3 regions of the Promicromonospora sp. NPDC023987 genome follow, and region 3 is predicted to be linked to each of the others. Evidence: predicted binding sites of a transcription regulator. Region 3 holds the regulator's gene; each other region holds the start of a gene.
What was found. Region 3 encodes LexA, which represses DNA repair genes until DNA is damaged. Its sites were predicted from a motif close to TCGAACANNTGTTCGA; they were not measured.
Positions count from the first base shown of each region.

Region 1: a site for LexA is predicted at 2,693-2,708, ahead of AB0F40_RS21135 (DUF222 domain-containing protein). Genes of this name have one in related genera too.
Region 2: a site for LexA is predicted at 3,475-3,490, ahead of AB0F40_RS08220 (DUF222 domain-containing protein). Genes of this name have one in related genera too.

Region 1 covers NZ_JBEZZF010000058.1:12,388-21,969, reverse strand. The annotation lists gene AB0F40_RS21145 (trimeric intracellular cation channel family protein) at 1-438, shown strand, start outside; gene AB0F40_RS21140 (hotdog fold thioesterase) at 456-851, shown strand; gene AB0F40_RS21135 (DUF222 domain-containing protein) at 883-2,652, opposite strand; gene AB0F40_RS21130 (dihydrolipoamide acetyltransferase family protein) at 2,961-4,418, opposite strand; gene AB0F40_RS21125 (alpha-ketoacid dehydrogenase subunit beta) at 4,415-5,419, opposite strand; gene pdhA (pyruvate dehydrogenase (acetyl-transferring) E1 component subunit alpha) at 5,419-6,582, opposite strand; gene AB0F40_RS21115 (Lrp/AsnC family transcriptional regulator) at 6,699-7,178, shown strand; gene AB0F40_RS21110 (YciI family protein) at 7,300-7,674, opposite strand; gene AB0F40_RS21105 (hypothetical protein) at 7,795-8,481, opposite strand; gene AB0F40_RS21100 (ThuA domain-containing protein) at 8,700-9,582, opposite strand, start outside.
Region 2 covers NZ_JBEZZF010000012.1:32,690-42,271, reverse strand. The annotation lists gene AB0F40_RS08225 (propionyl-CoA synthetase) at 1-1,732, opposite strand, end outside; gene AB0F40_RS08220 (DUF222 domain-containing protein) at 1,861-3,339, opposite strand; gene AB0F40_RS08215 (hypothetical protein) at 3,690-4,346, shown strand; gene AB0F40_RS08210 (hypothetical protein) at 4,606-4,794, shown strand; RNA gene ssrA (transfer-messenger RNA) at 4,895-5,263, opposite strand; gene smpB (SsrA-binding protein SmpB) at 5,408-5,881, opposite strand; gene AB0F40_RS08195 (peptidoglycan DD-metalloendopeptidase family protein) at 5,972-7,372, opposite strand; gene ftsX (permease-like cell division protein FtsX) at 7,372-8,283, opposite strand; gene ftsE (cell division ATP-binding protein FtsE) at 8,286-9,062, opposite strand; gene prfB (peptide chain release factor 2) at 9,210-9,582, opposite strand, start outside.
Region 3 covers NZ_JBEZZF010000002.1:87,875-97,456, forward strand. The annotation lists gene AB0F40_RS01820 (ATP-dependent DNA helicase) at 1-222, shown strand, start outside; gene AB0F40_RS01825 (L-lactate dehydrogenase) at 232-1,221, shown strand; gene lexA (transcriptional repressor LexA) at 1,305-2,078, opposite strand; gene AB0F40_RS01835 (hypothetical protein) at 2,329-2,775, shown strand; gene nrdR (transcriptional regulator NrdR) at 2,895-3,365, shown strand; gene AB0F40_RS01845 (DUF5302 domain-containing protein) at 3,515-3,748, shown strand; gene AB0F40_RS01850 (hypothetical protein) at 3,941-4,198, opposite strand; gene AB0F40_RS01855 (helix-turn-helix transcriptional regulator) at 4,358-5,218, opposite strand; gene AB0F40_RS01860 (SDR family NAD(P)-dependent oxidoreductase) at 5,400-6,179, shown strand; gene AB0F40_RS01865 (LacI family DNA-binding transcriptional regulator) at 6,294-7,316, opposite strand; gene AB0F40_RS01870 (sugar ABC transporter substrate-binding protein) at 7,503-8,807, shown strand; gene AB0F40_RS01875 (sugar ABC transporter permease) at 8,889-9,582, shown strand, end outside.

The sequences.
Region 1 (9,582 bases), on a different contig from region 3:
TACGTCGTCCCGCCGCTGTTGGCCGCCCTGACGGTCTACCTGCACGTGTTCGGGGTCCGCCGGCTCCGCCGCACCCTGATGCTGTTCGACGCCGGCGGCCTGGCGCTGTTCTGCGTCACCGGCACGCTCACTGCGCTGGAGTCGGGCATGGGCGCGGTGACGTCCGTGCTGCTCGGCCTCACGACCGCGGTCGGTGGCGGCGTCATGCGGGACGTCGTCGCCAACGAGATACCGCAGGTGTTCCAGCCCCAGGGCCTCTACGCCATCCCCGCCGTGGCCGGTGCCGCGCTGACGTCGCTGCTCTGGAACCTCGACTGGTTCAACGTGGTCACCGGGAGCGCCGTCGCAGCGCTCGTGTTCACCGCGCGAGGGCTGTCGCTGCGCCACCGCTGGCAGGTCCCGCTGGCCGGCCGGGCCGGCTCCGGCGGCATGCCGTAGCGCCCTACAGTGTTGGCATGACGACGCCGTGGACGATCACGCTGGGCGCGCTGGACGAGAAGCTGGGCATCCAGGTCCTGGAGCAGTCGGCGCAGCGCGTCGTGGCCACCATGCCCGTTGCGGGGAACACCCAGTCGCTCGGTCGCCTGCACGGCGGCGCGACCGCCGCGTTCACGGAGGCGCTCGGGTCGTGGTGTGCCCTGATCCACGCGAGCACGCTGGACAAGGTGTGCGCCGGCGTGGACCTGAACATCACGCACCACCGGGGAGCCGCGGACGGGATCCTGACCGGCACCGCGACCCCCGTGCATCTCGGGCGGACGGTCACGTCGCACGAGATCGTCGTGACGGACGAGCAGGGGCGGCGCGTCTGCACGGCGCGGATCACCAACCAGCTCATCGAGCCCCGCTGACGGGCTTGCCGGAGCCAGCGGGGCCTGCCGGTCAGGCGGCTTCGACGTCCGGCGGGGGTAGGGCCTCGATGGCTTCGGGTAGGTGGATGCGATGCCCGCGAGCGTCGGTGAACGCCCAGCCGGTCTCCAGCAGGGCACCGGCACTGCTCTCGGCCGTGGGCTTGCCGGTCCACTGCATGACGATGCCCTTGGCATCGACGAGCTGATGATGGAACCAGCACAGCAACGCACTGTTCGCGACCGAGGTCTGGCCCCCGTCGGCCCAGTGGGTCACGGCGTGGTGGACCTCGCACCGTGACGGTGGCTGATCGCACCCCGGATACACACAATGCTCGTCCCGAGCGATCACCGCGCGACGCATCTGCCCCGTCACGGTCCGTTGCGCCCGCCCGACGTCGAGCGCCGCACCATCCGGCCCGAACACGATCCTCGTGACCGCACTGTCGCAGGCCAACCGGCGCAGCAGCGCGCGTGGTGCACGCCCGCCGGTCTCGGTGAACACGGGGCCACCCGCTGACAGCAGCCCGGACACCGTCATGATGCCCACTGCACTCGCACCCGCTGCTGTGCCCGTGCCCGCTGCTGTGCCCGCTGCCGTACCCGTGCCCGCGGCTGTGCCCGTTGCCGGATCCGCGGCCGTGCGTGGTGTGCTCGGGTCGTTGTCCGATGCTGCTGCGTCCGTCGCGCGGCCTGGTGCTGCGCGGCCTGGTGCTGCGCGTGCCGGCGTGGCCTGTCCGCAGGTCAGGCACAGTCCGTCGCGGGTGCGGGTGACCTGGGTGACCAGCTCCGTCCAGGACACCGTGACGTTCAGGTGCGGTGTGACCGCCGCCCCCGGGGAGGCCTGGTTAGTGTCCAGCACCAGGCGCGCCACGTCCGCCAGGCCCTGCGCCCGCCGCTGGGTGGACGTCCTGGTGTCCTCCGCAGCGGGCGCACCCAGCACCGCGGTGAGCGCTGTCTGAACCAGCAGCCCGTGCTCGTCGGTCAGGAAGCCCGCCACGTGATACCCACCAAAGGTCTTGGCCAGGTCCAGGAACTCGCCCTGCGCGGCCTTGTCATCGTCGGTGTCGTCGGTGTCCGGGTCGGTCACGGTCGCGAACCGGCGTGCCACGACCCGGAACTGGTCTGCGTTCAACGAGCCGGCCTCCCGCAGGACCAAGCCCTCCCCGGTCACCAGCGTCCCGTCGGCGACCGCACCCTCCAGCACCCGCGTGATCTGCTCACGGGTACGGTCACCATCGGGGTCATCCACCGGGTCCGGGAAGTCGACCGGCACGGTCTGCACGAATCGCTCCGGCGTCGTCGTCTCCCCCGTACGGGTATCGATGAGCCAGGCCAACGCGTCGGTGCGGGTCTCGCTGGTCGGCGCGACTTCCGTCATCACCCGCGCATGATCCACCCCCAAGGTCCCTGCGACCAGGCGCTCCCGCGTCACCGGCAGCGCGGTCGCCAGGCGGCGGGCCATCGTCATGTCCTTGCTCGCCGTGGCCGCCGAGATGCCCTCACGCAGGCGCAGCCAGGACGTGAAGGTGCGGGCCATACCGCTCGACCGCCACGAACCCTCGGCCTCGATCCGCGGCAACAGGGTGTACCGCACCCCGTCCAACCGGCCCGTGAGCCGACGGACCCGGGAGTGCGCCTCGACCAACCGGCCGATGCTCGGCGCGTCCCACCCGTCCAGCGACTCCTGACCAACCAGGCCCGCCAGATCAGCTGCGGCATCCTCGATCCGGGCCAACGCCTCCTCGATCGAACCCGCGGGAGGCAGACCACCTGCCGCCATGCCATCCGTCGACTGATCCACTGGTCCCACCCCCGATCCCTTGTCCGCTAGCTCCATTCTCTCGAACCTTTGTATGATGCGCACGTGCATTCTGAAATCTGTGGATAACTCTTCGCGACACGCGTCGAGATGCTTCCCGGAGGATCTGAACGGCCCCACAGGCCAGCAATAGGTGCTTCAGCCGCGGCCACGACGGGCGAGGGTGAGGCCCGGGCAGCTGAGGGCCACCGCGGCGGCGAACGTGACGGGATGACCGACGATGTCAGCGACGAACCACACTCACCCAGGAAGAACGCTGCCGCTGAGCACCACGGCTCAGCGAAGCCCCGTCAGAGCCGGACGATCGCCGCGGCGGGGTTCTCGACGGCGTCGGCCACGGAACGGATGAATCCCGCCGCCGTAGCGCCGTCGCACACCCGGTGGTCGAAGACGAACGACATCTGGGCGATCTTGCGCGGCACGATCTGACCGTCGACCACCCATGGCCGGTCGATGATGCGGCCGAGGCCCAGGATCGCGACCTGCGGGTGGTTGATGATCGCCGCGCTGCCGTCGACCCGGAAGCCGCCGTAGTTGTTCAGCGTGAACGTTCCCGCGGTGAGCTCCTCGGCAGTGGCCTTCCCGACCCGGGCACGGGCCGTGAGGTCGCGCAGGGCCGCGTCGAGCTCCGCCGTGGTCATCGTCCCGGCCCCGAGCACCGCCGGGGCGACCAGCCCGAGCTCGCTCTGGACGGCGACACCGAGGTTGATGGCGTCGGGCACGACGATCTCGTCCCGCTCGACGTCGAGCCGCGCGTTCAGCACCGGGTACTCCTTGAGACCGGCGACGACGAACCGCGCGAGGTAGGCGAGCAGACCCGGCCCGGGATCGGCGGGCGTGCGGGCGGCCTCGCGCAGGTCCCAGAGCGCCGTGGCGTCGACGTCGACCCAGACGGTCGCCTCGGGAATCTCCGAGCGACTCCGAGACAGCACCCTGGACGCCGCGCGCTGGAAGCCGGTGAGCGGGATGCGCCGCTCATCGGGGGCGGTCTGGGTCACGGGCTCGGGAGGCACTGCAGTTCCGACAGGCGCGGTTCCGACAGATACGGGTACGGCAGATACGGGTCCGGCAGATGCGGGTCCGGCGTGTCCGGGGGCCGCAGCCGCGGCCGACCGCGCGCGCTCGACGGCGGCCCACACGTCGGACCTGTTGACGACACCGCCCGACCCGGTGGGCCGGATCGTGCGCAGGTCGAGCCCTGCCTCACGAGCCAGCCGCCGGACGATCGGCGAGATCACCTTGACCGGCCGGTCGTCGGGCACGGCGGCGGGCACGGCGTCCGGCACGGCCGCGGGCACGGCTGCAGGCACGGCCGGCCGGGCACCGCGTGGCCGACGGCGGCGGACCGAGGCCGCGCCCGCCGAGGTGCCGTACCCGATGAGCACGTTGCCGGAGCCGGCCTGCTCCTCCTCGCGGTAGGTCTCCGCGGCGGCGGAAGCCCCGTCGACGGAAGCCCCGTCGACGGGAGCGGCCTCAACCTCAACCTCAGCCTCAACCTCAGGGCCGACCGTGATCAGCGGCCGGCCGACCTCGACGAGCTCTCCCTCGGCGGCGTGCAGCCTGCCGACCCGGCCGGCGTACGGGCTGGGCACCTCCACCACCGACTTGGCCGTCTCGACCTCCACCACCGGCTGGTCGATGGTGACGACGTCGCCCTCCGCGACCAGCCAGTGCACCACCTCCGCCTCGGTCAGGCCCTCGCCGAGGTCGGGCAGCAGAAAGGTCTGTCCGGTCGCGGTGCTGGTCACGCGTCCTCCCACTGGAGCTCGTCGACGGCGTCGAGGATCCGGTCGACCGACGGGAGCTGGAAGTGCTCGAGCTTTGGCGGCGGGTACGGGATGTCGAACCCGGTGACCCGCCGCACCGGCGCGGACAGCGAGTGGAAGCAGCGCTCGCTCACCCGCGCCGCGATCTCGGAGGAGACGCTCGCGAAGCCGGCCGCCTCCGCGATGACGACCGCGCGGCCCGTCGACTCCACGGCGGCGCAGACGCCCGCGTCGTCGAACGGCACGATCGAGCGCAGGTCGACGACCTGCAGGCTGCGGCCGTCGCGCGCGGCCACCTCGGCCGCCTCGAGCGCGACCGGCACGGTCGGGCCGTAGGCGATGAGGGTGGCGTCGGTGCCCTGACGACGGACGACGGCAGCGCCGATGCCCGGCTCACCACCGGGGCCCAGGGCGACCACGCCCTTCGCCCAGTAGAGCTTCTTCGGCTCGAGGAAGACCACCGGGTCGGGCGAGGCGATCGCCTCGCGCAGCAGCGAGTAGGCGTCCGCGGGGTTCGACGGCGCGACGACGTGCAGGCCGGGGGTATGGGCGTAGTAGGACTCCGACGAGTCGCAGTGGTGCTCGACCCCGCCGATGCCGCCGGCGTAGGGGATCCGGATGACGAGCGGCAGCGCGACGCGGCCGCGGGTCCGGTTCCGCATCTTGGCGATGTGGCTGACGACCTGCTCGAAGGCCGGGTAGGCGAAGGCGTCGAACTGCATCTCGATCACCGGCCGCATGCCGTTCATGGCGAGGCCGACGGCGAAGCCCGCGATACCGGCCTCGGCGAGCGGGGTGTCGAAGCAACGGTCCTCGCCGAACTCGGCGGTGAGGCCGTCGGTGACCCGGAAGACGCCGCCGAGCGTGCCGACGTCCTCGCCGAGCACGAGCACCGAGGGGTCTTCCGCCATCGCGTCGTGCAAGGCCCGGTTGATCGCCTGGGCCGTGCTCAGCGTCGCGTGCTCCACCGCGGTCGTGGTCATCAGCGGGTCTCCTCTCTGCTCAGCTCGTCTCTGCTCAGCTCGTCCCTGCTCAGCTCGTCCCTGCTCAGCTCGTCCCTGACCACCGCGAGCTGCTCCATGAGCTGGGGGGTGGGCTGGGCGTAGACGAACCGGAACAGGTCGTCGGGGTCGGGCTCGATGTCCTGGTTCAGACCGTCACGCGTGCGGCGGGCGACCTGCTCGGCAGCCTCGGTGAGATCGGCGGCGCGCGCGTCGTCGAGGACACCCTCGGTCCGCAGGTATGCCTCGAGCCGCACCAGCGGATCCTTGGCGGCCCATGCCGCGACCTCGTCGTCGGCGCGGTAGCGGGTGGCGTCGTCGGCGTTCGTGTGCGCCTGCATCCGGTAGGTCCGGCCCTCGACGAGCTGCGGACCCGCTCCGGCACGAGCCCGCTCGACCGCTCCGGACAGGACGTCCAGGAGCGCCGCGAGGTCGTTGCCGTCCACGTGCTCGCCGGGCATGCCGTAGCCGACGCCCTTGTGGGCCAGCGACGGCGCGGCCGACTGCCGGGCCAGCGGCACCGAGATCGCGTACTGGTTGTTCTGGACGAAGAAGACGACCGGCGCCCCGAAGACCGCCGCGAAGTTCAGTGCCTCGTGGAAGTCGCCCTCGCTCGTGCCGCCGTCGCCGCACATCGCCAGCACCACGGTGGGTTCCCCCCGCAGCCGCGCGGCGTGCGCCACGCCCACGGCGTGCGGGAGCTGCGTGGCCAGCGGCGTCGTCAGGGGTGCTACGTGCCGGTCGTAGGGGTCGTAACCCGAGTGCCAGTCGCCCTTGAGCAGCCCGAGCACCTCGACCGGGTCGACGCCGCGCGCGACGGCGGCAGCGGTGTCGCGGTAGGTCGGGAACAGCCAGTCCTCGCCGGTGAGCACCTGTGCCGCGGCGACCTGGCACGCCTCCTGCCCGTAGGACGAGGGGTAGACCGCCAGCCGCCCCTGCCGCACGAGCGCGGAGGCCTGCTCGTTGAAACGGCGGGCGACGATCATGCCGGCAAGGCCCCGGAGCAGCTCCTCGCTCGCGGGCAGACCGTCCCCGTCGGCGGCCGTCGGACGGCCGTCCGGGTCAAGGAGCATGACCGGCTCCCGCGACGGGAGCATGCGGTCTGCGTCACGTGTCATGCCTGTCGTGCCTGTGATGCCCGTCATGTAGATATCATGGTCAAGGATCTATTCGGATTCCATCAACGGCGAGGATCCGAGAGACCGTCCAGCAATATGCTGGTCATGCGATCCAAATGTCCACCGGCGAAGGGGCTGAGGGCGTGACGGCGAGACAAGTGGTATCGAACCTCGACGAGGTCGACCAGCGCATCGTCGACGAGCTCCGTCAGGACGGCCGGATGTCCATGCGAGCGCTGTCCGAGAAGCTGCACATCTCGCGCGCCAACGCCTATGCGCGAGTCCGGCGGCTCGAGTCCACGGGAGTCATCCGTGGCTACCGCGCGGACATCGATCCCGTGCTGGCCGGCCTCGGCACCTCGGCCTACGTCACGGTCAACCTGGAGCAGGCGGAGTGGCGTTCGGTCCGCGAGGAGCTCCGCACCCTGCGCGGCGTCGACCACATCGGCCTGGTCGGCGGAGAGTTCGACCTCGTCCTGCTCGTCCGCGCGCGGGACAACGCCGATCTGCGGCACCTGATCCTCGACCAGATCCAGGGCATGAAGGGCATCCTGAACACACACACGCTGCTCGTCTTCGAGGAGCCGATCCCCGCCGGTCCCGCGTCGGCCGCTCCGGAGTGAACGTTCGGCCCACGACGGGACTCAGGACGGGACTCAGGACGGGACTCACGACGTGACGTAGTCACGCTCGTCCCGGCAGTCGTGCGGGTGCCCGGTCTGCCCCGGGTGACGTCGCCCGCCCCTACTCGGGCTTCTCCTGCAGCGCGCGCACCTCGATGCGGGCATGCAGGGCCTTGGCGCACTGCTCGGCCCAGCCGAGCGCGGTCTCCTCGTCGGCGACGTCGATGATCCAGAACCCGCCGACGTACTCTGCGGCCTCGACGAACGGCCCGGGAACGCGCTTCGGCTCACCGGCCGTGGCGTCGACGGTGATCGCCGTCGACGGCGGGTGGAGCCCACCGGCGGTGACCAGCGCCCCGGACTCGGTCAGGGCGGTGTTGACGGCGCCGACGGCGGCGAACACCGCCTCCAGCTCCGCTGGATCCATCTCCTGCATGGACTCCATCGTCGGCTCCTCGGCGCTGTCGTGCGGGAGGGTCAGGAAGTACTGGGTCATGAGACTGCTCTCCGATCCGTTCGGTGGAACTGACTGTTGGTGGTGTGGACGGAGCGAGGCGAGGAAACTCATCGCTCCCCGGGAGCGGAGTCTCCTCCCAGCGAGCTCAACACGCGACCGTCAGTGGCCCGCGTGCGGGGGCTCTGCCTCGCCCTCTCCCGACATGCCGGAGTGCAGCGGCAGGAACGCGTGCAGGTGACCGCGCTCCGCCGCGATGTACTGGAGGTCGAGCTGGACCGCCGCCACGGCCCAGGCGTCGACGGCCCGCGTCCGCAGGTCGCCCGCGACGGCGGAGAGCCCCTCGGCCTCCCCTGACGAGCCCGACGAGCTCGACGAGCGGCCCGAGCCGTCCTCGTCACCCGCGAGCTCGAGGACGTCGAGCGTGTCTCCCAGCAGCCGTGTGGAGAGCAGGAGCCCGTTGCGCACGATGTTGTGCTCGGACGACCCCGACGGCAGCGCCTCCATCTCCGCGACCACCTCCTCCACGACATCGCGCCACTCGGCCAGCTCGGCCGCCGTCGGGGGCTTCCCCTCCCCCTCCGACCCGCCTGCCGACGCGTCCGCTGCTGACGCGTCCCCCGTCGGCAGCGCCTCGTGCAGCCCGTCCATCACCGGCAGCAGCCGCTCCTGCGCCGAGACGGCGAGGTCCCCCGCCGCCGTCAGGTTCTCGGCGTCGCGCTCCGCCTCAGCGGCCTCCAGCTCCGCCACCCGGGCTGGGTCCACCTCGATCCCGCCGGGTGACGGCGCCGGCGCCGTCGATTCCCACGGCTGCGCCACCACCAGCACCAGGGCCGCGGCGGCGGCCACCAGCCCGGCTGCCGCCGCAGCGCCCCACCTCGGCCACCGGCGCCGCGCGGGCGCCGGCGGCCGAGGTCCGGGGTGGCCGGCACCACCCCGGCTCGATGGACGTGCCGCGGCGTTGGGTCCGCTCCGCGGTGGGTTCCGCGGCCTGCTCCTCGTCTTCGGCACGTCCTTGCTCCTCTCGATCAGGCCATCCGGTCAGGCCAACAAGTCAGCCACGCCGGCTAGCGGCAGCTCACCGCGTCGTAGGCGTCCTCGACGACCACCTCGTGCGGACCGTTGGTCGCGGTCACCGTGGCGGCCCCCGCGTCGAACGCTCCGGCCCTCGACTTGAACTGCCGGGAGACGGTCTCCCCGGGCAGCACCTCCTTGAAGGTCTTGCTCCCGTGCGCGGTGCTGAGCTCGATCCGGGCCGGGTCGGCACCCGCGTTGGTCGCGTTCACCGTCACGCGCGCGTGCGGACCGGTGCACCGGCTGCCTGCCGCCACCTCGACCCGCGGCGGGTCGGGCTGGTCGTCGAACGTGAAGTCCTGGAACTCCACGGCGCTGCGGTTCGTCGTGCTGTGCGCGGTGACGAACAGCCCGACGTCCTGCAGGTCGGCGGCACCTGCCAGCTCCTCCGGTTCCCCGATCTGGGTGAACGTCTCGCCGTCCGAGCTCCAGTACGCCGAGTACAGGTCGCCGTCGCGCACGAGCCGCACCCAGCCCGGGTACGCCGTCGGGCCACCGTTCGACGACGTGACCAGCTGGCCCGCGTCGTTGCCCCGCAGCCACTCGTACCCGCCGCTCGGCCGGATGCCGAGCGCCGCGTAACCCGGTGACGTGCCCGGCTGGGTCACGTCGTTGCGGACGATGATCCCCGCCTTGGCCGAGCCGGCCGAGTTGCCCTGGCTGTTGATCTTCACCGTGGCCGACCAGTGCCGGTCTGAGCCCTCGCGGAAGATCGTGGAGTACTCGTCGGTGCCCTGCCACATGTTGGCGCCGCCCGACTCGATGACGTACGCACCGGAGGACAGCTGCTCGAACTCGCCGTCCGCGTTGCTGAACGTCCGCATCCCGCCGAACATGTCGCCGACCTGCGCGACCACCACCCGTGACGTCGTCGGC
Region 2 (9,582 bases), on a different contig from region 3:
CCTGGACGTCCTTGAACGCCGCAACCGGGCCGATCTTCTCGCGCACCGCCGCGACGAGCTCCGCGGCGACACCACTCGGGTCGACGCCGGCCTTGAGCACCACGAGCCCGCGCGGTACCTGGCCCTTGAGCGGGTCGGCGGCCCCGATCACCGCGCACTCCGCCACGGCGGGGTGGGCCGCGAGCACACCCTCGATCGCCCCGGTGGACAGGCGGTGCCCGGCGACGTTGATGACGTCGTCGGTGCGACCCATGACGTAGACGTACCCGTCGTCGTCGATGTAGCCGCCGTCGCCGGAGAGGTAGTACCCGTCGTAGGCCGCGAGGTACGAGGACACGTACCGCTCGTCGTCGCGCCACAGCGTCTGCAGGGTGCCGGGCGGCAGCGGCAGCCGGATCGCGAGGCTGCCCTCCTGTCCCGGACCGGCGACCGTGCCGTCCGGGAGCAGCACCTGCACGTCGAAGCCGGGCACGGGAACCGACGGCGAGCCCGGCCGGGTCGGCATCGGGTCCAGCCCACGCAGGTTGGCGACGACGGCCCACCCCGTCTCGGTCTGCCACCAGTGGTCGATCACGGGCACCCCGAGCGCTCGTCCCGCCCACTCGTAGGTGCCGGGGTCGAGGCGCTCCCCCGCCAGGAACAGGTGCCGCAGGGACGACGTGTCGTGCTCGGCCAGGAGGATCCCCTCCGGGTCCTCCTTCTTGATCGCACGGATCGCGGTCGGTGCGGTGAACAGGGCCTCGACGCCGTGCTCGGCGACCACCCGCCAGAACGCCCCGGCGTCCGGCGTACCCACCGGTTTGCCCTCGTACAGCACGGAGGTGGCGCCGGCGATCAGCGGTCCGTAGACGATGTACGAGTGGCCGACCACCCAGCCGACGTCGGACGCCGTCCACCAGACCTGACCGGGCCCGATGTCGTAGACGTTGCGCATGGACCAGGCCAGGGCGACGGCGTGGCCGCCGTTGTCGCGCAGGATCCCCTTGGGCTTTCCCGTGGTCCCCGACGTGTACAGGATGTAGAGCGGGTCGGTCGCCGCGACCTCGGCGCACGGCGCCGGATTGGTCCGCCCGGCCTGCAGGACGGTGTCCCAGTCCAGGTCCCGCCCCTCGACCAGCGTCGCGATGGCCTGCGGCCGCTGCAGCACCACGCACGACGCCGGCTCGTGGTCGGCCAGCTCGAGCGCCTTGTCGAGCAGCGGCTTGTACTCGACGACCCGCGTGGGCTCGACGCCGCACGACGCCGACACGACCACCTTCGGCTGGGCGTCGTCGATGCGCAGGGCGACCTCGTTCGCGGCGAACCCGCCGAACACCACCGAGTGCACGGCGCCCAGCCGCGCGCAGGCCAGCATCGCGACGACCGCCTCCGGCACCATCGGCAGGTAGAGCACCACGCGGTCGCCCGGCCCGACGCCGAGGTCGCGCAGGCCGCCGGCGAACGCGGCGACGTCCTGCAGCAGCGTCGCGTACGTGATGGTCGAGGAGGTGCCGGTGACCGGGCTGTCGTAGATCAGCGCCGCCTGGTCCCCGCGACCGGCGATGACGTGCCGGTCCAGCGCGTTGTAGCAGGTGTTGAGCCTGCCGTCGGGGAACCAGCGGTAGAAGGGCGGACTGTCGCCGTCGAGCACGCGGGTGGGCTTGCGGAACCAGGAGACGAGAGCGGCTTGCTCACCCCAGAACCCCTCGGGGTCGTCGAGGCTGCGCCGGTAGACGTCCGCGTAGTCGGCCATGTGGTGCCCTTCCGCTCTGGCTCACGGACTCCGGTGTCCGCGCCGTTGTCAGTGTGCCTCGCACGTGCGTCGACGTCGAGCGGCGTGGCTGTGGGGGCGTCCGAGCAGGCCGATGGCCGCCGCGAGGGTCAGCTCGCGGCGGTAGCCGGCTCAGGTATATGCGCCCAGGCGAGATCGGCCCGGGACCGCTGCCGGTGCCTGGTTCGGGCCGGCCCACATCGCCCAGGCGGCCGGTAGGCGATGGCGGTGTTGCGGGGTCCGGTATGGCACCCGATCGAGTACCGACTACGCGGGAGGCGACCGTTGCCGGGTGAGCCCATACCGACCGCCGGGGTCCACCCCGGTGGGGTCTCGCGGGCCGGTTCGGGTGGTGCGGGCGCTACGGAGACGTGGCTGTGCCCGGTGGGGGTGATCGTCTCCACACCGTGCCGGCCGTCGACCTCAGTGGTCTTCTGCCGCCAGCCGGGTGCCTGCTTCGCGTGATTGCACCGCGCACACAGGCCCTGACCATTGGCCAGGCTGGTCTCGCCGCCCTGCGCGTGCGGCGTGATGTGGTCGAGGTGCCGCACCGGCGCATCACACCACGACGACGCACAGATGCCCTGCTCCCGGGCACGCAGCAGCACGGCCAGGCCCTGCGGGTGGAACCGTGACACTGACGTCGTCGCCAGCAAACGCCCGTGCGGGTCGACGTAGATCGCACGGAGCCAGGCGGCGTCCGCGTCGATCCCGTGCGCCACGAGATTGCGTGCCACCGGGGCCGGGACCGTGCCCGCACCCCCTGGCATGCCCTCCGGCACCACGGCAGGCTCGTCACCACCGGCGAGCAGCGTCTGGTCCGAGACCAACAGGTTGATCGTCACCGGCGCCTCGTCGGCCGTGCCGGGTTCCCGGCCGGTGACCCGCTCGATCAGGGTGTCGGCCATGATCTGCCCCGCACCCCGCTCATCCCCCGTGGCCTTGGTCGCCTTGGCGTGCGCGGTGAGCTGGGCGTAGGCCTGCACCCCTTGCGCCATCGGGACCAGCGCGGTCAGGTAGACCATCAGATCAGGTGCCGGACGCACTGACACGCGCCGCTCCGTGACGGCCTTCGCGTTCCGCTTCACGCACGCGTGCACGTCGAACTGTCCGGCGAGCTCCTTGATCCGCGCGACCAGCCGCTTGGTACCCATCCCGGCCAGGACCGCCAGGTTCGCGGGCCCGCAGAGCTCCTCATCGATCCGAGCCCGATGCTCCGCCGTCAGATGTGACGTCTCGCGCACCAGGAGCGTCGCCCGCCACTGCGACAGGACACCCGTGCGTAGGGCGTCGAAGGTGTGCGGCATCTGCGTGACCCACGCCCGAGCCGTACCCAGGAACGCCCCGCCCGCGTGGGGGCTGACCTGCATCGCCGCACCGACCTGGTTCGGCACCCCACGGCCTCGCCGCTCGGCCCGGAGGCCCTGCGCGGCCTCCTCGGACCGGGTGGCCTCGTCCAACGCCACCGCCAGTCGGCCCTGGACCGCGGCCACGGTGTTCTTCACCGCCTCCAGCTCACCGAGCAGGTCCACCCACTGCGCCTGCACCCGCTTCGACACGTCCGTGTCGGTACCGCCTGGCAGGACCATGCCCGCCAGCAGCTCGCGCAGCGCCCGGACGTCCGCCGCACGCACGACCGCCCCGTCGGCGGTGGGCAGCACGGACCCGGGAGGCCGGTCGCCCACCCGAGGTGCACCCATCGCTGAAGTCATGCCACCACCATATGGCACACCTGTTCGCACCGCGCGTCGAACGAACCCGATCTGCCGACAGCAGAACCGACCGCAGGACGCCACCATGCGGCCGCCACGAGGCGTCAGCCGCGCTTCGACCCCGGCGCCCCCAGCGACCCCGGCAACCCCAGCGACCGAGGCAAGCCCGCCGCACAGCAAGCTCAGCGACCATGCAAGCGTCGTCGTCGTGATGACAGATGCCAGGCATGAAACCGCTACGAGCACCAGGCCGGCTCCTCGGCACCGGGCTGGCCGGTGCCCTGCTGCTCGGCCTCTGCGCATGCGCCGAGGCGGCCGGCTCGGCGTCGGCCGATCACGAACCCAAGGACGGATCGATGGCGACCGCGCCGCCCGCCCCGGCGGCTCCGGGCCTGGTGACCGCCGTCGCGACGGTCCTCCAGGAGAACGACGGCCCGCCCGAGCTCTGCCTGGGCGGGGTCGCCGAATCATTCCCGCCCCAGTGCGGCGGCCCGGAGATCACCGGATGGGACTGGAACGCGGTCGAGGCCGACTCGGCGCAGGGCACCATCTGGGGCGAGTACACGGTTGAGGGCACCTGGGACGGCGAGACCTTCCGGCTCACGGAGGCGACCTCCGCGCCGACGGATCCGACCGCACCTTCCGACGACCCCCGGCTCGATCCGGACAACGCCGGGGCGGTCGGCCGAGACCTGTCGGAGTCCGAGACACAGGAGCTTCAGGACGAGGTGTTCACCGACCTCGGCGGGCTCGGCGGCTGGTCCGAGAACGGCTACGTCTGGGTGACGGTCGTCTACGACGACGGCAGCATCCAGAGCTACGCCGACGACAGGTACGGCGCCGACAGGGTCGCCGTCCAGTCGGCGCTGCGCGACGTCGAGTAGCCCCGCGGTTCCAACTGTCGCGACAATCAAGACAATAGCGACAGATTGCAGGCGAGTCAGAGAATTGCATCAATGCCACCTGGCGGGCAAGAAAATGCACAGGCGTAAACGAGCGATGAATGCCAACTTTTACCCACGCCATTTATCTTGACGCGCCAACAAACCACTGACAGGCTCTCTCCCCCAACGAGTTGAGCGATCATCAGACAAATGCGAGCTGATCGGCCCGGCCCGAACTGACGACAGAAAGAAGAAGGCTGTGGGCGACGGCATCGCGACAGGCGTCATGGTGAGAGTCACCGGGGTATCGAGCACGGAGCGCGGCACGGAGGGCATCGTGAAGACCGTGCGACCCGGGTGGGCGGGCAAGGAGGCCGTGCTGGTGGTCGCGGGTGTCCTGCGGTCACGAGAGGTGGCCGTGCCGGTCTCGGACCTGTCGAAGAAGTAAGCCGCGGAGAGCCGCGACAGGGGCTCCAGGAAGGCGCGAGAAGTCAGGGCGCCCGCACACGACAACAGGCCCGCCTCCGAAGAGGCGGGCCTGCACACAGGGGTGGAGCTGCCGGGAATCGAACCCGGGTCCGGTGACGCTTTTCGAGTACTTCTCCGGGCGCAGTCTGCTATGGATTTTCTCGGCCCCCGCACTCGCGCAGACACGTTCGCGGACAGGCCCAGTCATCTGAGTGTTCCCGCAGCCCCGATGACGAGAGCTACGAGCAGTGGCTTCCTAGATGACGCCGGCTACTGGGACGGAAGCATTTCCCAGGCCGACGGAGTTCGGGCTCGCTCAGGCGGCGAGGGCGAACTCGTTGCGCGAGTTATCGGCAACTATGTGTTTGCAGACATCGTTTACGAGATAAGTCTGCATCCTCGGCCCGCTTCTCCTCGAAGCACGACCACCGTCGAAACCGATCAGCCCCTATGTTGTTGTCAACCGTCCCATCCGGGCTACGCCCGTGCGGAACATCTCCAGCCTACGCGACAACGCCGCAGACGGGAACGTTATTTCCGTTACAGTCGGCCGGGCTCCACCGGCCCGGCCGGGCGCCGTCGGCCCGGACCGGTCAGCGCATCTCCTTCTGCCGCATCGCGCGCTGCGCTTCGCGCATGTCCTGCTGCTCGCGGAGGGTCTGCCGCTTGTCGTACTCCTTCTTGCCGCGCGCCAGGGCGATCTCGACCTTGGCCCGACCGTCCAGGAAGTACAGCGACAGCGGGATCAGGGTGTGCCCCTTCTCCCGAGACTTCGACTCCAGCCGGAGGATCTCCTCGCGGTGCAGCAGCAGCTTGCGCCGACGGCGGGGGGCGTGGTTGTTCCACGTACCCTGGAAGTACGCGGGAATGTGTACGTTCTCGAGCCACGCCTCGCCACGGTCGATGTTGGCGTAGCCGTCGGTGAGCGACGCCCGCCCCATCCGCAGCGCCTTGACCTCGGTGCCCGAGAGCACGAGCCCGGCCTCGAAGACGTCCTCGATCACGTAGTCATGACGGGCCTTCTTGTTGTTCGCCACGATCTTGCGCGGATCGTCCTTCTTGGCCATGGTCTCCCTCCGGGATCTGCTGGTGCGCCGTGCCCCGTGCGGGCAGCGCGACGTCCCAGTTTACGCACCCGGCCTCGGTGGACCAGGCTTTTACAGCCAGCTCATCGGGTCAACGGTCGAACCGTTGATGTACACCTCGAAGTGCAGGTGGCAGGCCGTGGACGTGCCGGTGGTCCCCGAGTATCCGATCACCTGTCCGCGTGAGACCCGCTGGCCCGACGAGACGGCGAACGAGGTGAGGTGGTTCGCACTCGTCATCACGCTGCTGCCGCCCGACGAGTAGCCGTGGTTGATCAGCACCTGGTTGCCAAGGCCCGCCAGGGTCCGCGCGTAGAGGACGGTGCCGTCAGCGGCGGCCAGGATCGGCGTGCCGCAGTACGCGCGGAAGTCGGTGCCCGCGTGCAGGCGGGAGTACTGCAGCACGGGGTGGAACCGCATGCCGTACGAGGAGGTGATGTGCGGGCTCGCCGTCGGGTAGCCGAGGAACGACACGGTCCCCGCGCTGCCACCACCCCCGCTGCCACCACCGGCACTGCCTCCGCCCGACGAGCCGCCGCCGGACGATCCGCCGCCCGCGGCGTTCTCCTGTGCCTCGCGCTCCGCCTGCTCCTGGGCCAGCTGCTGGTCGCGCTCCTTCTGCTTGCGGATGATGCTCTTCAGATCGGACTCGATGGAGCTGAGCTCCTGCTCGTTGTCCTGCATGTTCTGCACCGCTACGTGCTTGCGCTGCTCGATGCGGTCCTTGAGCCGCTCCTGCTCCGCGATCAGGCGCTCGATCTCCGCCTTGCGCTCCACCGCGGCCTGCTTGGCCTGCTCCTTGGACTGCACGTTCTCGTCAGCCAGGCGCTTGAGCTCCGTGACGATCTCGCGGATGGCCGACAGCCGCGCCTCCAGGTTGCGGGCAGTCGCCTCGGCGTCCTGCAGCTCGGCGAGCGTCCGCGCACGGATCCTCGCGGCCGACGACGACACCGAGTACCCGTCGATGAACTCCTCGGTGCTCTGCGCACCGGTCAAGAGCCCGATCGTGGAGTTGTCGCCCGAGCCCCGGAACTCCTCGCGCGCCATCTGCGCGATGTCGGCGCGCGCATCGTCGACCTTGCCGGAGCCGTCCTCGAGCTGCTGGCTGACCTTTTCCTCTTCGCGCTCGGCGTCGGCCAGGCGCTGCGCGAGGATCGCCGCCTCCCGCTCCGCCCGCTCCAGCTCGGCCTCCGCGACGGCCAGCTCGGCCTCGGCCACGGGCAGCCGACCCTCGACCTGGTTCAGCTCGAGCACCGCATCGGCCAGCTGGGAGTCCGTGTGCTCGAGCTCGGCCTCCAGGCTCTCGCGTTCGTCCTCCTTGGCCTGCTGCTCGCGCTCCGCGGCGGCGCGGCGATCGTCCAGGTCGTCGGCGTGGACGGCGGTCGCGCCGCCCAGCAGGAGGACGATCGTGAGCGCGGCGGCGAGCGGCCCGCGACCACGGACCCTTGAGGGCAGGTTTCGGGGAGTGAACATCAGATCCTCGTGTACCGGTTCAGGGTGAAGAAGGACGAGAGCGCGGCCAGTGCGACGGCCATGACCACGAGCAGGGGCGCGACGCGGAGCACGTCGACCTCGGAGACGTAGGCCACCCAGTCGACCGACCGTTCGAGCCAGTCGCTGACCATGAACCGCACCGCCAGCCACAGCCCACCGCCGGCGAGGAGCGAGCCCAGCACGGCGGCCAGCGCCCCCTCCAGCAGGAACGGGAGCTGGATGAACAGGTTGGACGCGCCCACCAGGCGCATGATCTCGGTCTCCTTGCGCCGAGAGACAGCACTCAGCCGGATGGTGGTGGTGATCAGGAGCACCGCGGCCAGGAGCATGACGCCTGCCAGCCCTGCCGCGAGGAGGGTGGCGACGTTGAGCGTGCGGAACAAGGGTTCGAAGACGGCGCGCTGGTCCTCCACGACCTCCACGCCGTCGCGTCCGGAGAGCACGTCGCTGACCACGGCGAACTGCTCGGCGTCGGTCAGCTTGAGGCGCAGGGAGGCCTGCATGTCCTCCTCCGTCAGCTGGGTGCCCTGGTAGCCGTCGGGGTAGCGCTCGTTGAAGGCGTCGAACGCCTGGGCCTTCGTCTCGACGTAGACCTTGCTGACCTCGCTGGACAGCTCGGTGTCGATGACCTGCCGGATGGCGTCGATCTGCTGCTGGGTGGCCTCGCCGGTGGCGCACGTCGGCGACATCGAACCCCGCGGGCAGAGGAACACGGAGACCTCGACGAGGTCGTACCAGTCGTCCTTGAGCTTGCCGATCTGGGCCTGGAGGAGCGCGGCGGCACCGACGAACGTCAGCGAGACGAAGGTCACGAGCACCACGGCCACGACCATCGTGGTGTTCCGGCGCAGGCCTGAGAGGACCTCGCCCAGCACGAACTGGAAGCGCACGGTCAGCCCCCCCGCACCGTCTGGACCGGCGCGCGGGTGCCGCTGCCCGGTGCGTCGAGCACCGGCGACGCGCCGACGTCGGGCAGGATCGCCTCGCGCTCGCCGTAGCCGCCGCGGGCCTCGTCACGGATGACGACGCCGTCGGACAGCTCGACCACACGGCGCCGCATCTCGTTGACTATCTCGTCGTCGTGCGTGGCCATGACCACCGTGGTGCCCGTCCGGTTGATGCGGTCCAGCAGGCGCATGATCCCCAGCGAGGTGGTGGGGTCGAGGTTGCCCGTCGGTTCGTCGGCCAGGAGGATCTGCGGCCGGTTCACGATGGCGCGGGCGATCGCGGCGCGCTGCTGCTCACCGCCCGACAGCTCCGTCGGCATCCGCTTGCCCTTGCCCGCGAGGCCCACCATGTCCAGCACCTCCGGCACGGTGTCCCGGATGACGTGGCGGGGCTTGCCGATCACCTGCAGGGCGAACGCCACGTTCTCGTGGACCGTCTTGTTCTGGAGCAGCCGGAAGTCCTGGAACACCACGCCGAGCTGACGGCGCAGCGTCGGCACCCGCCACCCGGAGAGGTTCGCCACGTCCCTGCCAGCCACGTAGACGCGGCCGCGCGTGGGCCGCTGCTCACGCAGCACCAGCGACAGGAACGTCGACTTGCCTGAGCCCGAGGCCCCCACGAGGAACACGAACTCACCACGCTCGACGTCCACGGAGACCTGGTCGAGGGCAGGTCGGGCACCGCGCGCGTAGACCTTCGACACGTTCTCGAACCTGATCACGAGCCCGAGACTAGGGGGGTGAAGTGGTGGCGTGTCGGGGAGACACGCCGACGGCACTCACCCGGTTGCCCATGGCCTGCGCAAAATACCGGGCAAACCGGGCCGGAAATGGCATTCCACCCAGGTTGAGGCCGCCGGCCGGATCGCTCAGTTCGGCGAGGTGCCCCGGCGCCAGCGGATGCCGGCCTCGATGAAGTCGTCGATGGCGCCGTCGAACACCGCCTGCGGGTTGCCCGACTCGTGCTCAGTACGCAGGTCCTTGACCATCTGGTACGGCTGCAGCACGTAGGAGCGCATCTGGTCGCCCCAGCTGGCCTTGATGTCGCCGGCCATCTCCTTCCGCGTGGCCGCCTCCTCCGCCTTGCGCAGGAGCAGCAGGCGCGACTGGAGCACCCGGTAGGCGGCTGCGCGGTTCTGGATCTGCGACTTCTCGTTCTGCATGGCGACGACGACGCCGGTGGGGATGTGCGTCATGCGCACCGCGGAGTCGGTGGTGTTCACGGACTGACCACCAGGGCCC
Region 3 (9,582 bases):
AACGGGTTCATGGCGGTGTCCGCGCAGCACGCCGCGCTGCTGCTCGCGCAGGGTGCCGGGCGCCTCGTGCGGAGCATGGACGACCGGGGAGTCGTCGCGGTCCTGGACCCGCGTCTCGCGACCGCGCGGTACGCCTCGTTCCTCACGCGCTCGATGCCCGGGTTCTGGCCCACCACGGACTCCGCGCTGGTCCGCGCCGCGCTGGCGCGGCTCGACACATAGCCTGGAGACATGTCAGTCCCTTCGGACGTCCAGGCCGCGCAGCCGTCCGGGTCACGCACCACCAAGCTGGCGGTGGTGGGTGCCGGGGCGGTCGGTTCGACGCTGGCTTTCGCCGCGCTCACGCGGGGTTCGGCTCGCACCATCGCCCTGCACGACGTGAACCGGGCCAAGGTGGAGGCCGAGGTGCTCGACCTGCAGCACGGCCTGATGTTCACGTCCCAGGCGCAGGTGGTCGGCTCGGACGACGTGGCCGTCTGCGCGGGGGCGGACGTCGTCGTCGTCACGGCCGGGGCCAAGCAGAAGCCCGGGCAGACCCGGATCGACCTCGCCGAGGCGACCATCGGGCTGATGCACCAGATCCTGCCCGGGCTGGTGGACGTCGCGCCGGACGCGACCTACCTGATGGTGACCAACCCCGTGGACGTCGTGACCTACGCGGCGCTCAAGATCTCCGGCCTGCCGCGTGAGCAGCTCTTCGGCAGCGGCACCGTCCTGGACTCGTCGCGGCTGCGGGTCGTGCTCGCCGAGCGCTGCGGCGTGGCCGTCGGGAACGTGCACGCGTACATCGCGGGGGAGCACGGTGACTCGGAGATCGCACTGTGGAGCTCCGCCACGATCGGCGGTGTCCCGCTGCTGGACTGGGCTCCGCTGGGCGGCAGGCCACCGATCGACGCAGCGGTGCGTGCGGAGGTGCACCACGAGGTGGTCGACTCCGCGTACCGGATCATCGCGGGCAAGGGGGCGACCAGCTACGCCGTCGGCCTGGCCGGAACCCGCATCATCGAGGCGGTCCTGAACGACGAGCGCCGGGTCATGCCGGTGTCCTCGCTGCTGGACGACTACCACGGCATCAGCGACGTCTGCCTTTCCGTGCCGTCGCTCGTGGACCGGCGCGGTGTCACCGACACGGTGCGGGTCCCGATGTCCGACGACGAGCTGGCCGGCCTGCGTGCCTCGGCGGACAGTGTGCGGGCGGTCCAGCGGCGCTTCGGCTTCTAGAAGCAGCGAAGGTCTCGACAGGCTCGACCACCGGTGCGTACCCGTTGGTCGAGCCCATCCGTTGGTCGAGCTTGTCGAGACCCTTACAGGCTGCGCAGCACCGCGACCACGCGGCCCAGGATCTGCGCCTCGTCGCCCGGGATGGGCTCGTAGGCAGGGTTCTGCGGCAGCAGCAGCACGTGGCCGTCCGCCTGCTTGAACGTCTTGACCGTGGCTTCACCGTCGATCATGGCCGCGACAATCTCGCCCTGCTCGGCAACGTTCTGCCGCCGGACCACCACCCAGTCCCCGTCGCAGATCGCGGCGTCGACCATCGAGTCACCGGCGACCTTGAGCAGGAACAGCTCGCCGTCGCCGACCAGCTGGCGGGGGAGCGGGAAGACGTCCTCGACGACCTGCTCGGCCAGGATCGGACCACCGGCGGCGATCCGGCCGACCAGCGGGACGTACGACGGCGGCGGGGTGCTGGCGTCGTCGGGCACCGAACCACCCCAGTGGACCTGGCCGCTGCGGCGCGGCTCGGGCCAGTGGATCTCGCCGCGTGTCGGCTTGTCGACCTGGTCCGCCAGGGGTTCGACGAGCTCCATCGCGCGCGGCCGGTTCGGGTCGCGGCGCAGGAAGCCCTTCTTCTCGAGCATCTGGAGCTGGTGCTTGACGCTCGACGGGCTCGCCAGCCCGACGGCCTCGCCGATCTCACGCATCGACGGCGGGTAGCCCCGCGTCTCGAACGACTGCCGAATCGTGTCCAGCACGAGGCGCTGCCGTTCGGTGAGGCGGTCTGTCGGAGAGATCGTGTGTACGTCAGCGACCGCCTTGTCGCTCGGCGCGTCCAGCGTGGCGACGCCAGGGAGTGTCATGTCGACAGCTAGTGCCGTGTCGGCGGCTCTCGTGTCGCTGGTCCCGTCCCGTCCCGTCATGCCCGTGCCCCTCCCGTTCCGACAAATGTTCTCTCGTGCGTCACCCACTCTAGATCACAAACTCGCTCGGCTCAAACGAATGTTCGAGCGTGTCTCGACATCGACGGTGTCCCGTGCTACACAATGGTACGGGCGTTCGACGAACGCTTGTATGAACGACAAGAGCTCAGTCACTCTTCGAGGAGGGGCCATGGGGGACGTGATCCCGCTGCGGCAGTACACCCCGACGTATGGACAGGCGTACGCGCCGTCGTATGGCCGGGCCTATGTACCGGTGTCTCGGCCGACCGTGGTCCCGGCGTACCGGCCGGCCCGGGAACGCACGATCGCCGACCGGCTCGGGCTGTCCGGTCTGCGGCTCACCCGGCGCGGCCGGGTGACGCTCGTGCTGCTGGCCATGCTCCTGCTCGCGCCGATGATCACCTGGGGCGCGACGGCGGTCGCCAGCTCACCGGGCGAGCCGACGGAGGTGCGGGTGCACGCGGTGCAGCCGGGGGAGACGCTCTGGGGCTTCGCCCAGGAGATCGCGGAGCCCGGCGAGGACGTCCGGCACGCCGTCGGGCGGCTCCAGGAGCTGAACCAGATGTCGTCGGGCTCTCTGGGGGTCGGGGAGCTGTTGCTCCTTCCCAAGGAGTGACGAGAGACCACAATTCGCCGTCAAATGGCGCGGCGATGTTGCATGGGGGTGGTTTGCCCGCTTACGGTCGGGGCGCGACCGGAGGCCTCCGGTCGGTGGTCGACCACGCAGGAGTGAGCATGCACTGCCCGTTCTGTCGCCATGCTGACTCGCGCGTGGTGGACTCGCGGACCGCCGACGACGGCCTGTCGATCCGGCGCCGGCGCCAGTGCCCCAACTGCAACCGGCGGTTCACCACCGTCGAGACCGCGAGCCTGTCCGTGGTCAAGCGTTCCGGCGCCACCGAACCGTTCAGCCGCGACAAGGTCGCCGCGGGTGTGCGCAAGGCGTGCCAAGGGCGTCCGGTGAGCGACGACGACCTCGCGATCCTGGCCCAGCGCGTCGAGGAGACCCTGCGGAGCAACGGCAGCGCGGAGATCGACGCGTACGAGGTGGGCCTTGCGATCCTTGGCCCGCTGCGCGAGCTCGACGAGGTGGCCTACCTCCGGTTCGCGAGCGTCTACCAGTCGTTCGACTCGCTCGAGGACTTCGAGAGCGCCATCACCTCGCTGCGCGCGGAACGTGCCGAGCGGGCGGCCGCGCAGGCCTGAGGGCTCGCCCGGAGCCGCCACGGGGCCGGGTATCGGTGGCCGGAAGCTGGACCGTGCCCAAAAATGTTGGCACCTCGTTGTGCCGTAGTGCAGGCTGGGCGACGACGGACCCGATCGAGGGACCCCCGGAACAAGAGGAGGTGATCGGTGTGACGGACGAGAAGCCCAATGCCGAGGCGGCAGAGGTCGAAGCCGAGGGCGTAGAGGAGCCCAAGGCCGCGACAGCGCCGAGCAAGGACGCGAAGGCACGGTTCAAGGAAGCGCTGGACCGCAAGAACGCGGCTCAGCACCGGACCGCCGCCGGCGACGTGAACACCGGTGCGGTGCACGGTTCGGAGACGACCGGCCCTGTGCAGAAGATGTTCCGCCGCAAGTCCGGCTGATCCTCGGTAACGAGGGCCGCCGACCGGGTATCTGACCTGGTCGGCGGCCTTTGTTGCGTTCACCGCCAGCAACGCTCAGGCTCTGTTCCGCCTCACCGAGACCACTGACAGGGGCTGACGGCGCAACTCCGCAGGGTGGCCTGAGACTGAGGTGATCATCATCGGCTGCGCCCGTGCGCCGTGCCGCAGGAGTCAGCCGTGGGCGAGGATCTTGAGGGCGACGACCCCGACGGCGAGTGCCGCGAGCACGCCCAGCGCCAGTATCCGAGCCGGCCAGGTCAGCTTGGTGCGGCGGACGCCGAGCCAGGCGATGAGCACCAGCGAGACGATCAGTGCGCCGACACCGACGCGCAGCGCGGCGGTCACCTCCCACCATCCGCGGGCTGCGGCTGCCAGGGCGAGCAGCGGGACGACGATGGTCAGCAGAGCGCCACGGCTCGTCGCTGTCATGGCGCGGACCTTGGCCCGGTCCGGGAACCGGCCTTGCGCGGCGAGGTGCGCGATGAGCTCCGCGAGCCAGGCGGCCGCGACGGTGCCGACGGCGGTGATGGTCAGTGATCCCGCGGCAGTCCCGGCGGTGAGGCCGTGCGCGTGAGCGTGCAGCGTGAGTCATCGACCGTGTCTTCCGTCAGCGGTTCGCAGGGCGGGATCTGCCGTATAGGAAGCGAGGAGCGCTAGCTTGTCGGCGCTGTCGGTTCCGACGTCCGGGTGGTAGATCGCGAGAACGAGCGCGTGGGCAGTGTCGCTGATGATGAGTTTCTCGCGGTTGAGGGTGAGCGTGCCGACGGTGGGATGGTTCATGGTGATGGGCCAGCTCTGCCGAGCTTGGACGTCGTGTTGCGCCCAGAGGGTGCGGAAGTGGTCGCTGGCGAGGGAGAGCTCGCCGACGAGATCGATGAACCGGATGTCGTTCGTGTCTGTCCCGACCGAGCGGCGGAAGCCGGCGACCAGCCGAGCAGTGGTGTCGTCCCAGTCGGGATACAGAGCCTGTTCGTCGGGATCGAGGAACACGTCGCGCAGGCGGTTCTGGCCCGCGACGATCCGGGGTGAGAGTGCCGTGGCGAGCGGGTTCGCGGCGAGGACGTCGAGATAGCGGCCTTCGACGAATGCCGGTAGATGCAGGATCGCCAGCATCTTGCTGATGCCTTCGGGGACCTTCTCCGGCGGCGGCCGTCGCCGTGAGCGCGGAGGGGGCTGTTCGTTGAGGGAGAGCAGGTACGCGGTACCAGTTGCGTCGAGGCCGAACACCCGGGCGAGGGCTTCGAGGATCTGCGCGGAGGGGCGTCGGTCGCGGCCTTGTTCGAGGCGGAGGTAGTAGTCCGAGCTGATCCCCGCCAGAAGGGATACCTCAGATCGGCGCAGGCCGGGCACGCGTCGGTTGTTCCCCGGGGCCAGGCCAACCTGTTCGGGACGGACGCGCGCGCGTTGCGCCCGAAGGTAGTCACCGAGCAAGTTCTCCTTGGGGGCCATGTTCGCGATTTTAGGCCGCTGAGGCGGCCTCGATGGTGGTCCTGCGGGGACCACTGTCGCGCGGGTATACCCACGAAGACGCCGCGGGAGTCACCGTTGGTCACGGCGCAGCGACCAGAACGGGGCGAGCGCATCTCGTGTCGCGTGAGCGGCCGGCGAACAAGACAGAGGAGAACGAACCATGAGCGGACTGGCTGTCGTGACGGGTGCATCGTCCGGGATCGGTCAGGAGTACGCCCGTCGTCTGGCGTCGCAGGGTACCGACCTGATCGCGGTGGGCCGTCGGCAGGCGCGGCTCGATGAGCTGGTGACAGAGTTCCCGGAGGTGACTGTGCGGACCGTCGCTGCGGACCTGTCCACGCGGGAGGGCGTCGCGAAGGTCGTCGCCGCGATCAGGGATCAGCCGGTGACGATTCTGGTCAACAACGCTGGCGTGGCGCACTACAAGCCGTTCGTCGAACTGCCCGAGGAGCAGGCGGCGGAACTCGTCGGGGTAAAGGTGGCCGCACCGACCCTGCTCACTCGGGCGGTCGCACCGGGCATGGTCGAGCGCGGGGCCGGTCAGATCGTGAACGTCGCCGGCATGATCGCTTTCAGCGGTCCGGCGAGCTTGGAACAGGTGCCGCTGCCTCGGGCGGTGTACACCGCAGGCCTGGCCTACGCGGTGGCCCTGTCGCAGACGCTGCACGCCGAGCTGTCCCCGGCCGGCGTGAACGTGCAGGTGCTGTGCCCGGGTGTCGTCGCGACAGAGTTTCACGAGCGGCAGGGCATGGACGTCTCCGCTGTTCCGCGGATGAGCGCGGCCGACGTCGTCACGGCGAGCCTTCGTGGAATGGAGCTCGGCGAACTCGTCACCGCTCCCGGTGTCGAGCGGGACGGCCTGTTGCAGGACGTGTTCACCGCAGACCTCGCCGCCTTCAGCGCGCAGTCGCCCGAACTGGCGGCTCGCTACAGGTCCTGAACGACAGGCCGCTGACCTGGTGAACGGAGACGGGGCAGCCCGCCCAGCTGCCCCGACGGCGTAGGCGTCCACGTACCCGCGGCGGGCGGGAGCGGCACGCCGTCGAGTCCCGGGTCAGGGCACAGGGACCGACGACTCCCGCGTCACGATGCGGCAGGGCAGCTCCTCGATACCGGAGGCGGCCCGGCCCTCGATCGCCTCGAACAGCCGCCGCGCGGCGATCCGCCCCACCTGCTCCAGGTTCATGTCGACGCTCGTGAGCTGCGGCCGGGTGTTCGTCGTCAGCACGGCCCAGTTGTCGAACCCGATGACCGAGATGTCGCGAGGAACGTCCTTGCCGGACTCGCGCAGCGAGTCCAGCACGCCCCTGGCGATCTGGTCGCTGCCGCAGAAGAAGCCGTCCACGTCCGGGTACTGGTCGAGGATCATGCTGGCCACCCCGCGCCCCCAGCCCTCGCTCCACGACCCGAAGAAGGTGCGCCCGCCCACGAGCTCCAGCCCGGCCTCCTTGATCGCGCGCTCCGCGCCCCGCGACCGGTCCTGGGCGGCCGCGTAGGAGGCGTCACCTGTCACATGTGCGATCCGGCGGCGCCCGCACGCGAGCAGGTGGTCGATCGCGAGACCGCCCGCCTCGACGTTGTCGGCGGTGATGGAGATGTCGGCCGGGTTCTCCGACGGCGCGTACGCGTAGACGACCGGCACGGGCAGGTCGCCCGTCAGGGGCGGCCGGGGGTCGGTCCGCGAGCCGACGACGATCAGCCCTTCGACGCGGCGCGACAGCAGCGCGCGGATGTGGTGCTGCTCCCGGATCGCGTCGCCCCGCGCGTCGCACAGGAACACCGACACCTGACCGGCGCCGAAGGCGTCCTCTGCGCCCATCAGCACGGGGATCGAGAAGCGGCCCTCCAGGTCGGACGTGAGCAGCCCCACGGTGCCGGTCCGGCCCTGGAGCAGCCCCCGTGCCACCGCGTTCGGGGCGAACGAGAGCTGCTCGGCGGCCTCCAGCACCCGGGTGCGGGTCTCGGCGCGGACCTGGGCGCGACCGTTGATGGCCTTGGAGGCGGTGGCGATCGAGACCCCGGCCAAGCGGGCGACGTCGGTCAGTGTGGCGGTGCGCGGGGTCTCGGCCGAGGCCATGGATTCCTCCTGGAGAGTCGATGCCGAACCTTACCGAAAAGGTGTAACACAACAGTGGCGAAGGTTCGTCCTTGACGTCGTGTGGCGCCCAGTCTACTGTCACAGAAAGCCTTTTCGGACGGTTTCGGCACGGAGCGCCCCCGCTCACCGACCGGCCGAGTGACGACGAAGTCAAGGAGACGGATGATGGCAACCCACCGCAGGGCGAGCGTGAGGCTCGTCGCCTCCTTCCTCGCAGCAGGGCTCGCGAGCACGGCGCTCGCTGCCTGCAGCGCGTCGGACGGGGACGGCGGTACGCAGGAGGCGGAGGTCACGGCCGAGGGCGTCGACGACGGCACGGAGCTCACGCTCTGGACCAGGGCCCCGCTGGAGCAGCAGGCGAACCTGCTCGTCGAGGCGTACAACGCGTCGCACGAGAACCAGGTCGAGCTCACGGTCGTGCCGAACGACGACTACGTGGCGAAGGTGGGCGCGGCCGCGGGCAGCGACAGCCTGCCCGACCTCTTCGCCGCCGACATCGTGTACGTGCCCAACTGGGTGCAGCAGGGCCTCTTCGCCGACGTGACCGACGCCGTCGCCGAGCTTGACCAGGCCGACCAGATCAACAAGGGCCACCTCGAAGGAGGCACGCTGGACGGCCGGCAGCACGTCCTGCCGTTCGTCCTCGACGTATCGGTCATGTTCTACAACAAGGACCTCTACGAGCAGGCCGGCCTCGACCCCGAGCAGGGGCCGACGACGCTGGCCGAGTTCAGCGACCAGGCCAAGGCGGTCGACGAGCTCGGCGGCGACGTGTCCGGTACCTACTTCGGCGGCAACTGCGGCGGCTGCCTCGTCTTCACCTGGTTCCCCCAGGTCTGGGCCGGGGGAGAGGACGTGATGAACGCCGAGGGTACCGAGTCGCTGCTCGCCGGTGACACCGCGCAGGAGGTGTACGGGGTCTGGCAGGACCTCGTGCAGTCGGGCGCCGTGGGCGAGGGCTCCAAGGAGGAGACCGGCGCCACGTGGACCGGCCCGTTCCTCGAGGGCGAGGTCGGCGTGATGCCGTTCCCCGCCACCATGCTCGCCACGGCGGACGAGGCGCTCGGCGAGGTGGGTGTCGCGCCCATCCCTGGGCCCGACGGCGGTGCGTCCACGTTCGTGGGCGGCGACGGCCTCGGCATCTCCAAGGACTCCGAGAACGCCGACCAGGCCTGGAACTTCATGTCCTGGCTCATGTCGGAGGAGGCGCAGGTCGAGGTGCTGGCGAAGAACGGCGACGTCGTCTCGCGGGCCGACCTGGTCGAGAACGAGTACTCCACCAAGGACCCGCGGGTCCTCGCCGTCAACGAGATCGCCGCACAGGGCCGCACTCCCCTCGCGATCAACTTCCAGCAGGCGTTCAACGCCCCGGGCAGCCCGTGGGTGACGATGGTCCGCAACGAGGTGTTCGGCGAGGGCGGGTCCGTGGAGACGGACAACGAGGAGATCACAGCGGTGCTGGCGCAGTAGCCGCCCGCAGACGTCCGTCCGCGTGGTCCCGCCGCCGGGAGACGGCGGGACCACGCACCGAAGTGAACGAGGAGCCACCCCGTGCCCGCGAACCTCTCAGTCCGCCCGCCCGTCAGACCCGCCGGCCGCACCAGACCCGCCCTCGCCGCCGCCGCACGGCGCCGGGCGCTACGCGGCTGGGGCTACGCGGCGCCGACCGCCCTGCTCGTGATCGGCCTGTTCGTCCTCCCCGTCCTGCTCGTCGGCCAGATGTCGGTCTCCGACTGGCCGCTGCTGTCCGGCAACCAGGGGATCAACGCACCACAGAACTACGTGGACGCCGTCGGGCACCGGTACTTCTGGGATTCCGTGGTCTTCACCGTGAAGTACACCGTGATCGCCACCGTGCTGCTCATCGGTCTCGGCCTGGGGTTCGCGCTCCTCGTGCAGGAGTCGAGCCGCTGGACGGCGGTCCTGCGCACGTCGATCCTGGTACCCAGCGCACTCGGTCTGGCGTCCGCCTCGCTGCTCTTCTACGCGCTGTACTCGCCTCAGGTCGGCCCGCTCTCCCCGCTCCTGCGGAGCCTCGGCCTCGCCGACGGCCCGGTGACGTTCCTCGGGACGCCGGACAGTGCGCTCTGGTCGACGGTGTTCCTCGTGGTCTGGCGGTTCGCCGGGTTCTACATGCTGCTGCTCATGGTGGGGCTCCAGGGCATCCCGCACGAGGTGCTCGAGGCCGCCCGGATGGACGGCGCGAACCGCTGGCAGACCTTCGTGAGCGTGACGCTCCCGCTGC